DNA from 2 places in the Gordonia sihwensis genome. Region 2 is predicted to be linked to the other one. Evidence: riboswitches for the same ligand, from Rfam matches in the RefSeq annotation. Region 2 holds a riboswitch; the other holds the start of a gene.

Region 1 (7,668 bases), 1.3 Mb from region 2:
CCTCGGAGGCGCTGCCCTGCGCACGGACGCGGCCCTCGTCGAGCACGACGAGGTGGTCGCAGTACATCGCGGCGAGTTGCAGATCGTGCAGCGCAGCGAGGACGGTGAGGCCGAGATCCCGGGCCAGCTGCAGCAGGTGAAGCCCGGCCGCCACATCGAGATGGTTGGTCGGCTCGTCGAGGACGAGGACCTTCGGGCGCTGCGCCAGCGCCCGTGCCATCTGGACCTTCTGCCGTTCGCCGCCGGACAGGGTCTGCCAGGTGCGGTGCCGCAGATGCTCGATGCCGAGCGTTCCGATGGCCTGATGCGCCTCGTGCGCGGCGTCTCCGAGCGGCCTGGCCCACCCCCCGGCGTGCGGGATGGTGCCGAGCTCCACAATCTGTTCCACCGACAGTTCCAGGACGGTCGCCGAGTGCTGTTCCACCTCGGCGACGGTGCGCGCGAACTCGCGGCGGCCCAACTCCCGGACGTCGGTGCCGCCCAGCAGCACCTGTCCGGCGTCGGGCCGCTGCCAACGCATCACCATCGACAGCAGGCTCGACTTTCCGGACCCGTTCGGGCCGATCACGCCGGTGAATCGGCCGGCGGGCGCCTGGGCCGTGACGTCGTCGAGGATTCTCCGCTCGCCGCGGGCGAAGCTCACCGCCCGCATCTCGATGCCGGGCATCCCGGTCTCGGTACCGGTCATTCGGTGCCTCGCTGTCGCCGGAGCAGGTAGATGAAGGCGGGCACGCCGATCACCGAGGTGACGAGCCCGAGCGGCAGTTCCCGCGACGGCATCACGCCGCGGGCGATGATGTCGGCCCAGACCACCACCAATGCCCCGAGCACCACCGCCACCGGCAGGACCCGATAGTGCAGCGGGCCCACGAGAAAGCGAACCATGTGCGGCACCACGAGCCCCACGAACCCGATGATCCCCGACAGCGCCACCAGGACGGCGGTGCACAGCGACACCAGCGCGTAGAGCACCCAGCGAGTGCGGGCCACGTGAGTGCCCAGGCTCGCGGCGGCGCGTTCACCGAAGGCGAAGGCGTCCAGCGTTCGGGCGTGGGCCAGCACGGCGACGATCGTGCACACGGTGACGATCGCGGTCAGCGCGAGGGTGTTCCAGCGGATGCCGGCCACCGACCCCATCGACCAGAACATGACGCGGTCGGCGGTGCCGTGCGGGCCGAAGTAGATCAACGCCGAACTCAGCGCCGCGGCGAGTTGCCCGACGGCGACGCCGGCCAGGATCAGTCTGCCCGGAAGCAGCGCGCCCCCGCGCGTGACCGCGATCGCGAACACCAGCAGCAGCGCACCCATCGCCCCCAGAAACGCTGCGACGGAGACCACTGAGCCACCGGCCATGCTGCCCATGCCGACTCCCGTGCTCAACACCACCACGGCGCCGAGAGACGCACCGCCGGACATCCCGAGGATGTACGGGTCGGCCAGCTGGTTGCCCGTCAACGACTGCAGGACGGTGCCGCAGACCGCCAGGCCCGCACCGATGAGTGCCGCTCCGACCACCCGCGGCAGCCGCAGCTGAACGACGATGTTCTCGTCGAGCACATCGGACGTGCCGATGCCCACGCTGCTGCCGAGCGCTCGCACCACTGTGCCCAGCGGCAGATCGGCCGATCCGACCACGATTCCCAGCGCCATGCTGATCAGCAGCAGGATCGTCAGTCCGGCCAGCCAACCCGCCAGGGCCGGTGTACCGCGGAGCCGTTCGCGCACGCGCCGACTACTTCGCGAACGCGTCCGACAGCTTGGCGGCGCCGTCGATCAGCCGCGGACCGGGGGTGCTCTCAGCGAACGGGATCACCACGAACGATCCCTTCGCGACGGCCTTCAGGTCCTTGAGCGCCGGGTCGGACTCCAGATACTTCCGCTTGGCGGCGGCCGGATCCCAGTCGGCGTCCACCAGGACGATCACGTCCGGATCGGCTTTGAGCACCGCCTCCCAGCCGGTCTCGGCCCAGTTGCCGGAGAGATCCCCGAAGACGTTCTTCGCGCCGACGGCGTCGATCACCAATTGCGGCCCGCCGTCGCCGGCACCGACGAAGGGCTTGTCGGTCGAGGAATCCCACCACAGAACCGTCTTGCCCCGTCCGGCCGACTTCGCGGTGAGGTCGGCGAGCTTCGCGCGCATGTCGGCGTTCACCCGGTCGGCATCGGCCGTCCGTCCGAAGAGCACGCCGTAGTCGCTGGTCTCACCGGCCACCGCGTCCCAGGACGAGGCCGGACGCTTCGACTTGTCCTCACAGCCGAAGGGGGACACGTAGGTCGCCACACCGAGGTCGTCGAACGACTGCCGGCTTCCCAGCGCCTTGTCGTCGAAGGCGCTGCTGTACGACGCGGCGATCAGGTCGGGGTGCTTCTCGAGGACCGCTTCGCGGGTGGGGTACTTCTCCGACAGCACCGGGATCTCGCCGTAGGCTGCGGCCCATTGCGGGGCGATGGCGCTGTCGAGGTAGGCGGTGCCGACCAGTTGCCCGCCGGCGCCGACGGCCAGGGCCGACTCGGTGGCCCCCTGGTTGACGGTGATGGCCGCGTCGGCCGGCTTCTTCAGGGTGACGGTGCGGCCGCAGTTCTGCAGGCTGATCGCCGAGCCGTCGGCGCCGGATGCGGGATCGTCGCCGGAACAGGCGGAGACGGTGAGGACGGTGCCGGCGACCGCCAGGATCACCGCGTTCTTCAGGGTGCGCAATGCGACCCCCTTTCCAGATACTCGTGGAACTTCGGGGTACGCCGCGGCCGGTCTCCTGGCTACACAGGACTGCCGGCGGTCGCACCTTCCCAGATGACGAGCACCCAGTGGCTGGAGTCCTGCACTCCCGGCGACTTCCGGACCTGTTCACAGTGGCGAGTACCGCGCCGGCTTCTCACCGGACTTCCCGAGCACCGTGACGTATCGCCCGAGTGTATCCGGGCACGGCCGGGACACTCGGGCGACCTCGAATCAGGCGGGGTCTTTGAAGTACACGAGCTGGTGCGTGGTCGCGAGGAGCACCTCGCCCGACCAGAGCTGTCCGTACTGGTCGAAATGACCGTGCCCGAACCGGGCGGCGCGCGCCGTCGCGAGGACGTGTCCGGTTCCATGCGCCTCGAGTTCCTGCGCGGTGGCGTGGAAATACGTGGTCAGGGTGATGGTGCCCGCCGGCATGTAGGTTCCGTGCCGGAGAAAGACACGAGGGTAGAAGACGTCGGTCATCGCGGTGAGCGCCGGGAAGTCGAGCGGCCGCTCGGGCCGGTCGCGCAGCCACAGCGTCGACGTCGAGTCGGCGTCGTTCCTCCCGTCCATGCCGCCCGCGACGAACCGCTTGTCGTAGTTCTTGGCCCAGGCGATGAAGTCCACGTACTCGCTGACCTCGACCTCCTCGGCGGGCGGTGCGGCCGGAGGCGTCGGCTCGGTGTCGGACCAGGTGTCACGGGCGACGCCGAAGACCGCGGTGCCGGTGGCCGCCACCTGTCCGGATTGGCTGATCGTCACCACCCAGTGCTGATTGGTGCGGTTGGTCCGGACGGGCCGCAGGTCGAGATCCCACTGTCCTTCGGCGATCGGTGCCGCGTAATTGATGGTCAGCGCGAGCGGATCGCCGAGGACGTCGGGCCGCTGCTGGATGCCGTTGACGACGGTCGCGGCCGTGATGCCGCCGAACGGGCCGACCATGTTGTTGTACGCGGGATGCGTCTGCGCGCGGACCACATGGTCCGACGCCGTGGGCGTGAGGGCGATGGCCTCATCGAAAACGTGAGTCATGCGTCGACGGTAACAGAACGATCGTTCTACTCACGCGTACCCTGGGTGCATGGCAACACTCCCCGTCCGCGACCGACTGCTCCTGTCGGCGACTCAGCTGCTCCGGAGCAAGGGAGCCGACGGATTCGGAATGTCGGAGCTCATGGAGCACAGCGGCGTGGCGCGGCGCTCGATGTACCAGCACTTCCCCCGCGGCAAGGCGCAACTGCTGGAGCAGGCCACCGACGAGGCGGGCAGGCACGCCTCGTCGCGCCTCGCGGCCGCACTGTACGGCCGGACCGCTGTGGAGGGTCTGATCGTCATCGTGGACGAGTGGAAGCAGATCCTGGTGCGCCACGACTACCGCCTCGGCTGCCCCCTGGTGGCCGCCTCCACCTCCGCCGCGGAGTACCCGGGTGCGGCCGAGCGCGCCGCCACGGCTTTCCAAACGCTGGCGGGCCAGATCGCCGCATCCTTCGAGGCCGACGGACTGGCCGCGGACGCCGCCCGACGCGCCGGCGACATGCTGGTGGCAGCCCTCGAAGGCGCCATCATCACCTCTCGCGCCACCCGTTCCACCGCACCGCTCGACGCCTTGTCGGCACACATCCGCGACACGTGGGGCTGAGCCCTCCGATATTCGGTCGACAGACCTCCGCCAGCCCTGTACAAAAGTACATGTACATTCGTACAGAATTGTGAGGGAGTCATGGCCAAGCACGACCCGGAGGCACGGCGGGCGGCGATTCTCGCCGCGGCGGCGGATCTGGTGGTCGAACTCGGACCGGCCGCGCTGACGCACCGCCGCGTCGCCGAGCGTGCGGGTGTGCCGTTGGGATCGACGACCCAGTACTTCACCTCCATCGACGACCTGCGCACCCAGGCCCTGGAGCGGCTCGCCGCGGAGGTCGACGAAGACCTGGCCGCCGTGCGGAGCAGCCTGGTCGCGGCCGGCGGGTCAGCGGAAGCGCTGGTGGATCAGATTCACGACTACCTCGCCGACAGCCGCGCCATCGCGGCCGACGTCTCGCTGATGTCGGCGGGCCTGTTCGATCCCGAGTTGCGCGCGCTGTCGCTCCGCTGGCAGACCAATCTCGTCGAGATCTTGAGCGATTACGTCGGACCCGACAACGCGCTCGCCCTCGCGATCGTCTCCGACGGTGTCGTGATGCACGCGGCATTGCACAACACCGTCGTCTCCAAAGACTTCCTGCACACTCTCGTCGCGCCGTTCATGGCGCAGAAAAGACAATCGTGATGACTGCCTCACCCACCACGGGGAGCACCGGCTACTCCACCGTCCGCGCCTGGCTCGCGACCGCTGTGTTGAGTGCGAGCCTGCTCGTGATCGTGATGGATATGACGATCCTGAACATCGCTCTTCCCGCGATGTCGGCCGACTTGGAGCCCACCGCCTCCCAGCTGCTGTGGATCGTCGACGTCTACTCGCTGGTGCTCGCCGGGCTGCTCGTCCCGGCCGCATCGCTGGCCGACCGCTGGGGACGCAAGCGGATGCTGTTGGCCGGGTACGCCGTCTTCGGCGCCGCATCGCTGCTCGTCCTGGTCGCCGAGTCGGCGACCGCGGTGATCGCCATCCGCGCCCTCCTCGGCATCGGCGGCGCGTTCATCATGCCGACCACACTGTCGACGATCCGCGTCCTGTTCACCGACGCGCGCCGGCGGGCGCGCGCACTCGCGGTGTGGTCGTCGGTCGCCGGTCTCGGTGCGGCGATCGGCCCGCTGGTCGGCGGTTTCCTGGTGGAGCACTTCTCCTGGCAGTCGGCTTTCCTGGTCAACGCTCCGCTGATGGCGCTGGCCGTGGTCGCCGGGGTCTTCCTGCTCCCCGAGTCGCGGTCGGCCGACCCGGGAGTCTGGGACTGGCTGGGCATCGCCCTCTCGTTCTCCGGCATGGTGCTCCTGATGTGGTCGGTGAAGCACTTCGGTGCCGAATCGAGTCTGCTGGTCCCCGAGGGCTGGGCCGCGTTCGCCGCAGGAGTGCTGCTGCTGACCGTCTTCGTCCGCCGCAGTCTGCGCCAGGACCGGCCGATGCTCGACGTCGGACTGTTCCGCAGCCGCGTCTTCACCGGCGGTATCGCCGGCGCCCTCGGCTCGATGTTCGCGATGGCCGCGGCCCTGCTGCTGCTCGCCCAGTGGCTGCAGTCGGTAGAGGGCAGTTCACCGATCCGTGCCGGCCTGCAGCTGGTCCCGCTCGCTGTCGCCTCGGCCGCCGCGTCGCTCGCCGCACCGCGTCTGGCCGAACGCATCGGTCCGCGAATCGTCACTGCCGGCGGCATCGCGGTGGCCGGCATCGGCATGATCGCCGTGTACCTGATCCCCGGAGAGCTGCACTACGCGTCGGCCGTCGTGTCGTTGATCCTGGTGGGTGTCGGCATCGGATCGCTGGCGATCGGCTCGGCGCTGATCATGTCGGGCAGCCCCGAGAACCGCGCGGGCAACGCCGCCGCGATGGAGGAGACCTCCTACGAACTCGGCAGCGTCATCGGTGTCGCGCTCCTCGGCAGCGTCGCCGCGGTGCTCTATCGCAGCCGGCTCGACGAGTCCGGCGCGCTGGACGACCTCGATCCCCGATTGCACGACGCGGCCCGCGAGTCGATCGGGTCCGCGGCGGGCGTCGCCGATCAGCTGCACATGCCGAACCTGGCACAGCAAGCCGGTACCGCGTTCACCGATTCGCTGCAGATCACCAGCCTCACCGGCGGTCTCATCATGCTGGCGGTCGCCGCGGCGGTGTACGCCCTGGTCCCTGCGGGTACGCGTATCGACGCCGAGGTGGTCGAGGGATGAGCCGGACCCGGGGTCGTCTCCCCGTGACGATCTGAAAACGCGTGCCGGCCTCCGGTCGCGGAAGGTCGTCGCGACCGGAGCCCGATGGTAGATTCGCCGCGTGTCGACGGCGAGGTCTCTCCCCGAACCGGTCCGCGGACGGCTCAGTGACGGACGCGAGATACTGCTGTTCGACGACGGCGAGGCCTCCGTCCTGCGCCCCGACCGCCGCGACCTGCCGACGGATCGCGGTGCGACCGTCCGCCGAGACCCCGTCACGGACGACTGGGTGATCGTGGCGCCCGCGCGCCAGGACCGTACCCATCTGCCGCCGCGGCGGCAGTGCCCGCTGTGCCCCGACCCGGAGGGGCTCCGAAGCGAGATCCCCGCGTCGGACTACGGGGTGGCGGTGTTCGAGAATCGCTTCCCGTCGCTCGCCGCACCACCGGAGCATGCCGGTGCCGGAGCGTCGCCGCCGGCGAGCGACGCTCCGCTGCGGACCGAGATTCCGGGCACCGGCCGCTGCGAGGTGGTCTGCTTCACCAGCGACCACGACGGTTCGTTCGGCGCACTCCCCGAACGCCGCGCCCGCCTGGTCCTCGACGCTCTGGCGCACCGGACCGCCGAGCTCATGGCGTTGGACGGCGTGCGCGAGGTCCATTGTTTCGAGAATCGCGGCGACGAGATCGGCGTGACCCTCGGTCACCCGCACGGCCAGATCTACGCCTACCCGTTCCGTACCCGCCGCACCGAATCGATGCTGCGGTCGGCCGGTCGGTATCGGCGCGAGCACTCCGCAGACCTCTTCGAAGCGATCCTCGCCCGCGAACTCGAAGACGGCGAGCGAATTCTCCTGTCGACCGCGCACACCACCGCGTTCGTACCGTTCGCGGCGCGCTGGCCGGTGGAGGTGCACGTCTACCCGAACCGGCACGTCCGCGGTCTCGGCGAACTCACCGACCGGGAGGCCGACGACCTCGCGCGGACCCAGCTCGCGGTCCTTCGAGCCTGCGACGCCCTGTACGACGCCCCGCTGCCCTACGTCGCGTCGTGGCATCAGTATCCGGCCGACGCGGCCGAGGGCTACCTGCACGCCGAGATCTTCTCGATCCGCCGCAGCGCCCACAGACTCAAATACCTGGCCGGGTCCGAGT
Region 2 (7,668 bases):
CGCACTGTTGCGGCGGCCGATCAAGGTGACGCCGTCGTCGAAGGTGGTCGGCGATCTCGCCCTGTCGCTGGTGGCGCAGCAGATCACCGCTGCCGAGTTCGCCGCCGACCCCGCATCGCACGATGTCCCCGACTCGGTGATCGGCTTCCTCGCCGGCGATCTCGGAGAGCCCGCCGGCGGTTGGCCGGAACCGTTGCGCACGCAGGTCCTCGCGGGCCGGACCCACACGCCGCCGACCGCCGCCCTCGCGGCCGACGATCGCGAGGCGCTCACCCGATCCGGGCCGCGCAGGCGGCGGGTTCTGGACCGGCTGCTGTTCCCCGGCCCGGCGGCCGAGTTCGGCGACCATCGGGCGACGTTCGGCGACACCTCGCGGCTGTCGGCGACGGAGTTCTTCTACGGTCTGCGGCCCGGCGAGGAGCATCGCGTCCGGCTGGGTCCCGGCACCGAGATGCTCGTCGGTCTCGAAGCGGTCGGCGAACCCGACGACCTCGGCCGCCGCACCGTGTTGTTCACGGTGAACGGGACACTGCGGCCGGTGCCGGCCCAGGACCGGTCGGTGGAGCCGTCGGCAGCTGTCGCCGAACGCGCCGACCGCAGTGATCCGCGCCAGATCGGTGCGCCTTTCGCCGGCGTCGTCACCGTCACCGTGGCCGAGGGCGACAGCGTGACCGCGGGATCGACCGTGGCGACGATCGAGGCGATGAAGATGGAGGCCTCCATCACCGCGCCCGTCGGCGGGGTGGTCGAGCGGGTCGCCGTCGACGCGGTCGCCGAGGTGGCGCCCGGCGACCTGCTCGTGGTGATCGGTTAGCCGCCCTCGGGACGCCGCACCGGGTAGAGATGAAGGCATGGAGATCACGCGGCAACTGGCACGGGAGCGAATCGGGAGCTGGGCCCGCCGGACCATCGACGACCCGGCGGGCAGGCTCCGGCACTCGGCGGTCGCCATCACCGTCGTCCGTCACGGCGGGGAGTACGGGATCTGGATCGCCCGGCGGCCGTCGTCCCTGCGCAACCACTCCAATCAGTTCGCGCTCCCGGGCGGACGCCTCGATCCCGGCGAGACGCCGACCCGGGCCGCGTTGCGCGAACTGCACGAGGAGATCGGGATCGAACTCGGTGAGGAGACGGTGCTCGGCCTTCTCGACGACTACGAGACGCGGTCGGGCTATCTGATGACACCGGTGGTGTGCTGGGTGGACGACGACCCGCCCGTCCATCCGAGTCCGGCCGAGGTGGACAAGCTCTTCTTCGTGTCCTTCGACGAATTGCGCCGGCCGGCGGTGTTCAGTCGGATACCGGAGTCGCCGCGCACCCTGGTCGCGCTGAACATCGCGGGCGCCCGGATCCACGCGCCGACGGCCGCGGTCGTGTATCAGTTCGCCGAGGTGGTGCTGGCGGGCCGGGACACCCGCGTTCACGATCTCGAACAGCCGGTGTTCGCCTGGCGCTGAGAGCGCCGCGAGCGGGCCTACACCGCGAGCGGATGCCGGGTGCTGCCGTGGCTCGGCGGCCGGTGTGACGGATCGGGTTCGTGCGCACTCGTGAGGACGAAGGACTCCGCACTCGCGTACTCCCAGTCCTCGCGCCACGACTCCGGCGGGCGGGTCAGCAGTTCGCCCGGCGCGAGCCACTCGTAGATCTCCGCGTACGACTTCGATCTGTTCGGCCCCACCGTCCGCATCAGCATCGACGGGTGGAGATCGTCGAAGCTCGTCAGCCCCATCGACGCGACGAACTGCTTGGCGTTGTCGACGACGTGGCGCTGCAGATTGTAGACCCGTTCGGTCTTGTCGGGCACGTCGAGTGCGCGGGCTCGCTTCGGATCCTGGGTGGCGACGCCGACCGGGCACTTGTTGGTGTGGCACTGCTGCGCCTGAATGCATCCGACGGCCATCATCATCGCCCTCGCCGCGAGGGTGAAATCGGCGCCCTGGATCACGCGCTTGACGATGTCGATGCCGTTGGTGATCTTGCCCGACGCGCCGATCCGGATCTGGTCGCGCAGACCGGTGCCGACCAGTGCGTTGTGCACCGTCATCAGGCCTTCGGTCAGCGGGGTCCCGACGTTGTCCTCGAATTCCACCGGCGCGGCCCCGGTGCCGCCCTCGGCCCCGTCGACGATGATGAAATCGGGTGCGATCCCGGTCTGGCGGATGGCCTTGCAGATGCCGAGGAGCTCACTGCGCGAACCGACGCACAGTTTGAAGCCGACCGGCTTGCCGCCCGACAGGTCGCGCAGACGGCCGATGAACTCGCACAGTCCGACGGGGGTGTGGAAAGCGTTGTGCGAGGGCGGTGAGACGACGGACCGCCCGGCGGGGACACCCCGCATCTGCGCGATCTCGGCCGTCACCTTGGGGCCGGGCATCACTCCGCCGAGACCGGGTTTGGCCCCCTGGGACAGCTTGATCGAAATGCACTTGATCTGCGGGTTCGATGCCTTGGCGCGGAACTGCTGGGGATCGAAGTGCCCGTCGGGGGTGCGGCAGCCGAAATAACCCGTGCCGATCTCCCAGATCAGATCGCCCCCGGGCCGCAGATGGTAGGAGCTGAGCCCGCCCTCACCGGTGTCGTGTGCGAAGCCGCCTTTGGCGGCACCGCCGTTGAGTGCCAGGATCGCATTCGCCGACAGCGCGCCGAAGCTCATCGCGGACACGTTGTACATCGCCATGTCGTACGGCTGAGTGCACGCCGGCCCGCCGATCCGCACGGTGGGGGTCTCGTCGGTGGCGGAGTGCGCGACGATCGAGTGCCGCACGTACTCGTATCCGATCACCGTCGGATCGCGCTGGGTGCCGAACGGGTCGACGTCCTTGACGTCCTTGGCGCGTTCGTAGATCGTGGTGCGCGTCTCCCGGTCGAACGGGGTCCCGTCGGTGTCGCGTTCGATGAAGTACTGCTGGATCTCCGGCCGGATGCTCTCCATGAGGAAGCGGAAATGCCCGAGCACCGGATAGTTCCGCAGAATGCTGTGGCGGGCCTGCACCAGGTCGTACGTGCCGACCAGTGCGATGAAGGCGAGGACGCCGGTGACGAATAGCCACCACGGGGAGACCAGGACGAGCGTCGAGGACACCGCGGCGAGAACCCACGTCGCGGCAACAGCCAACCATCTGAGCATCGTCTCCACCTCTTGTCGCGGGCACCGCCGGTCGGGGAATCGGGCGGCTCCCACTGTAGTTCGGACGCGGCGGTACCGGAGGCAGGACGGGCGCACCGGATCCATCGGTCACCGGTGAGCGGTGTCGGATGGATCCGGTCGCGATCAGGTGGCGGGCACCGTGGCCCGATCGGCGGCGATCTCCTCGCGGACCCGGCGGGCGGCGTCGACCATGTTCCGCAGCGCGGCGGTGACCTCGTCGGTGCGGCGGGTCTTGAGCCCGCAGTCGGGATTGACCCACAGCCGGTCGGCGCGCACCGCGTCGAGCGCTTCACGCAGCGACGCGGCCATCTCATCGGCGGCCGGCACGCGCGGCGAATGGATGTCGTAGACGCCCGGACCCACCTGGGCGGCGAAGCCTGCCGCGTCGAGGTCGTCGAGGACCTCCATATGGGAGCGCGCCGCCTCGATGGAGGTGACGTCCGCGTCGAGCGCGGCGATCGCACCGATCACCTCGCCGAACTCCGAGTAGCACAGATGCGTGTGGATCGCGGTGGCGTCGCCGACCCCGCCGGTGGCGATACGGAAGGCGGTCACCGCCCAGTCGAGGTACGCCGCGCGGTCGGCGGTCCGCAGCGGCAGCAGTTCGCGCAGTGCCGGTTCGTCGACCTGGATGATCGGTACCCCCGCTCGCTCGAGATCGGTGGTCTCGTCCCGGATCGCGAGAGCCACCTGACGCGCGGTCTCGGCGAGCGGCTGGTCGTCGCGGACGAACGACCACGCGAGGATCGTCACCGGGCCGGTGAGCATGCCCTTGACCGGCTTCTCGGTCAGGGACTGCGCGTAGGTGATCCAGCCGACCGTCATCGGCGACGACCGCCGGACGTCGCCGAAGAGGATCGGCGGCCGGACGCAGCGTGACCCGTACGATTGGACCCAGCCGGCGGTCGTCGCGAAGAAGCCGTCGAGTTGTTCGGCGAAGTACTGGACCATGTCGTTCCGCTCGGGTTCCCCGTGGACGAGGACGTCCAGACCCACCTGCTCCTGCAGGGCGATCACCGCGGCGATCTCCTGCTCCATCCGGGACCGGTAGGCCGCCGAGTCGATGGTTCCGTTGCGCAGCGCGAGGCGCGCCTTGCGGATCTCGACCGTCTGCGGGTACGAGCCGATGGTCGTGGTCGGCAGGACGGGCAGGCCGAGCGCGGCGTCCTGCGCCTCACGGCGGTCGGGCGCGGGCGATCGGGTCCAGTCGGCCGGAGTGAGCCCGGCGAGGCGTTCGCGGACCGCGGCGACGTGTACGCGCGGGTCCGCTGCCCGGGACGCCAGTGCCGCGCGCGCCGCCTCGAACCGGCACGCCTGGTCGTCCCGGCCGTGCGCCAGGGCCCGAGCGAGCGCGGCCACCTCGCCGAACTTCTCTTCGGCGAAGGCCAGCCATCCGTGCAGCACCGGGTCGAGTTCGAACTCGCCGCGCACGGTGTACGGGACGTGCAGTGTGGAACACGAGGTCGAGACCGCGAGGGCACCGGCGTGCGCGCGCAGCGACTCGAGTGCGGCCAGCGCCGCGTCGAGGTCGGTGCGCCAGACGTTGCGGCCGTCCACCACGCCGGCGACTACCAGTTTTCCGGTCAGATCGGCCGTGCGGACGGTGTCCGGAGAGCCGGTCACCAGGTCCACTCCGACGCCCTCCACCGCGGTCCGCGCCAGCGCCGCGAGACGGTCGCCCGCATCGCCGAAGTACGTCTGCACCAGGATCCGCGGGCGCGTCCGGACAGCCGACAGCACACCGTAGACGCGTTCGGCGAGGTCGGTGAGACCGTCGGCCTGATCGGTCACCAGCGTGGGTTCGTCGATCTGGACCCAGTCGACACCGGTCTGGGCCAGGCGGCCGAGGAGCTCGGTGTAGAGCGGCAGGAGATCGTCGATGCGGGTCAGCGGTGCCGGGCCGCCGTCGACCGCCTTGGCGAGCGCGAGGAAGGTGATCGGTCCGATCACCACGGGACGGGCGGGCACGCCCTGAGCCTGCGCTTGAGCGATCTCATCGAGGACTGCGCCCGGGTCGAGGGTGAACTCGGTGTCCGGACCGATCTCCGGAACCAGGTAGTGGTAGTTGGTGTCGAACCACTTGGTCATCTCCAGCGGTGCGATGTCGGGGCCCGGGCCGCCGGCGGTGCCGCGGGCGGCGGCGAAGTAGCGGTCCAGCGGATCGTCGATCGCCGCCACTCGCGGTGGCAGCGCGCCGAGCATAACAGCGGTGTCGAGCACCTGGTCGTAGTACGAGAACGTGTTGACGGGCACCGAGTCGAAACCGGCGTCGATCAGCCTGCTCCAGCTGTCGCGGCGGATGCCCGTTGCGACCCGGGTGAGCGCGGCGGCGTCGATCCGGCCCGCCCAGTAGGCTTCGACCGCGCGCTTGAGCTCCCGGTTGGCGCCGATCCGGGCGACGCCGGGGACGGTGGCCGTGAAGCCCGCAGAGTGGGTGGTGCTGGTGTCGGTGGTGATAGTCGTGTCATCGGACATGACGTGTTCTTCTCCTGCATGAGTAGTTCGAGCCGTCGCCATACCGGGCGCTGCGAACCGCAGTTCGTCAGTCGCCCGTTTCCTCGAGGCGGACAGCCATCGGGCGCGGATGCGCTCGATACATCCGGCAGGTCTTCGGGCTCGTCGGCGCGCGGGCCAGGAATGGAGCCCGCTTCTACTGGCCGTCGCTTCCCAGGCGCCGCCGCCGGTGAGCCGTGGCTCGGGCGGGGCGGTCCCAGTGCGTGTGACGGCGGTCGTTCCGACATACCGCTGCGGGTCAGCTCCGGAGTCTCACCGGATTCCCTCTTCGCGGGCGGTCGCTGCCGTCGGCAGCGAACTCGCGTCGACGCCCGGCGGGAAGCAGGGGCTCCATAGTGATCCCGGCCGGGCGAACCAGTTGCAGTTATCGATGGTAAAGGACCGGGTACCATTGGGCAGCATGGGATCCGGCGGTGATTTTAACTCCGGCGGACCGGCTCATCCGGTCGCTGGGATCATCCTCGTAGCCCGTGGAGACGAGCGGAATCCCGCAGGTGACGGCGATGTTCCGACAGAACAGCGACTGATGGCCTGCGTGTCAAGTCTGGGCGCCGGCGGCTGCAAGGACATCTATGTGGCGCTCGGCGCCCGCGTGGTTCCGGCGCCCGACACCTCGTCGACGACGCTCTATCTCCCCGAGTGGTACGACAGTCTCGACGCCTGCTCGAGTGCGGCGCTGAAGTTCGTCGATCAGCATCCGAGTCTGACGGGGGCGGTGATCCAGACCCTCGACAGCCCGGATGCCGGTTCGATCGCTGTCGCACGCGTCATCGAGGCCGCCGCCGACTGCCCGACGAGTCTGTGCCGCGCGGCGTTCGGCGGCCGTCCCGCCCAACCCTTCTACCTGGGAGCCGAACGCGTTCGCGAGGCCATCGCGGAGCTGGGGGCGGGACTGCCTGCCGTGCGGTATCTCGTCGCGCACCGCGACGACATGGTGCTGGTCGACTGCACCGATCTCGGGAACCCCGCCGACTCGCCCCTCTGAGCGCCTGCCTGGATGCGCGGCGACCTGGATGCGCGGCGTCCGGGTCAGCGGCCCGGCAGTCCGGAGCGCAGAGCCGCCGCTTCGACGTCGAGCAGTGCGCTCGCGCAACGGGTGGCGGGATCGACCGCGGCCGTGAGCGCGGCGTCGTAGCCGTCGCGGGCGAGGCCGGCCACCGACCCGGCGGCGTCGACGCCGATCAGCGCCGCGAGTTCTCCGGTGGTGGGGACGCACACCGCCCACGTGAGACGCGACTCGTCGGCCCACGCGGCGTCGGCGGCTCGGATGTACTCGACCGGATCGCCGACGCCGAGGAGCTCGAGCGCGGGCACATCGGACAACCGCTCGTCGTGCCGCAGGGCGCGAAGATACCACGCACCGGCGTTGATCTCGACAGCTTCCATGACGGGTCCTTCTCGTTCGCTCACGAATCGGCCGGATCCGGGCGCGTGCACGGCTCCGAAAACGGGCTGTGCCGTTCCTCCTGACTCGACATCGGTCAGGCGGAACGGCACAGCCGGAGGTGTATCCGGTTCTACTTGATCTCGAGCAGCACCGTGCCCTGGGTGACCGCGGCACCGGCCTCGGCGGACAGGCTGGTGATGGTGCCGGCCTTGTGCGCAGTGACCGGGTTCTCCATCTTCATGGCCTCCAGGACCACGACCAGGTCGCCCTCGGCGACCTCGTCGCCCTCACCGACGGCCACCTTGACGACGGTGCCCTGCATCGGCGCGGTCACGGCGTCGCCGGAGGCAGCGGCGCCGCCGCCCTTCTTGCGCGTGCGCGACTTCGGCTTGCGGCGGATGGCGCCGTTGGTGCCGCCACCGCCGCCCAGGTTGAGATCGCCGGGCAGCGAGACCTCGACGCGGCGGCCGTCGACCTCGACGATGACCTTCTGGCGCTGGGTGTCGTCCTCGTCGTCGAGCGGCTCACCGCCGGTGAAGGGCTTGATCGGGTTGTCCCAATCGGTCTCGATCCACTTGGTGTAGACCTCGAAGCCCTCGACGCCGTTCTCGTCGGTGCT

The links. Region 2 has a riboswitch for cobalamin ahead of metE (5-methyltetrahydropteroyltriglutamate--homocysteine S-methyltransferase). Riboswitches for the same ligand answer to the same signal wherever they lie in the genome.
Region 1: linked by a shared signal. The riboswitch ahead of P5P27_RS19570 (ABC transporter substrate-binding protein) and the one ahead of metE (5-methyltetrahydropteroyltriglutamate--homocysteine S-methyltransferase) in region 2 are both predicted to bind cobalamin.

Annotation. Positions count from the first base shown of each region.
Region 1 is NZ_CP121248.1:4,105,011-4,112,678, reverse strand. It holds gene P5P27_RS19580 (ABC transporter ATP-binding protein) at 1-688, opposite strand, end outside; gene P5P27_RS19575 (FecCD family ABC transporter permease) at 685-1,725, opposite strand; gene P5P27_RS19570 (ABC transporter substrate-binding protein) at 1,733-2,698, opposite strand; cobalamin riboswitch at 2,727-2,912, opposite strand; gene P5P27_RS19565 (acyl-CoA thioesterase) at 2,951-3,751, opposite strand; gene P5P27_RS19560 (TetR/AcrR family transcriptional regulator) at 3,801-4,358, shown strand; gene P5P27_RS19555 (TetR/AcrR family transcriptional regulator) at 4,440-4,988, shown strand; gene P5P27_RS19550 (MFS transporter) at 4,988-6,535, shown strand; gene galT (galactose-1-phosphate uridylyltransferase) at 6,636-7,668, shown strand, end outside.
Region 2 is NZ_CP121248.1:1,148,433-1,156,100, forward strand. It holds gene P5P27_RS05435 (pyruvate carboxylase) at 1-814, shown strand, start outside; gene P5P27_RS05440 (NUDIX hydrolase) at 852-1,457, shown strand; gene P5P27_RS05445 (FMN-binding glutamate synthase family protein) at 1,475-3,127, opposite strand; gene metE (5-methyltetrahydropteroyltriglutamate--homocysteine S-methyltransferase) at 3,272-5,623, opposite strand; cobalamin riboswitch at 5,733-5,966, opposite strand; gene P5P27_RS05455 (hypothetical protein) at 6,189-6,647, shown strand; gene P5P27_RS05460 (hypothetical protein) at 6,692-7,048, opposite strand; gene P5P27_RS05465 (acetyl/propionyl/methylcrotonyl-CoA carboxylase subunit alpha) at 7,180-7,668, opposite strand, start outside.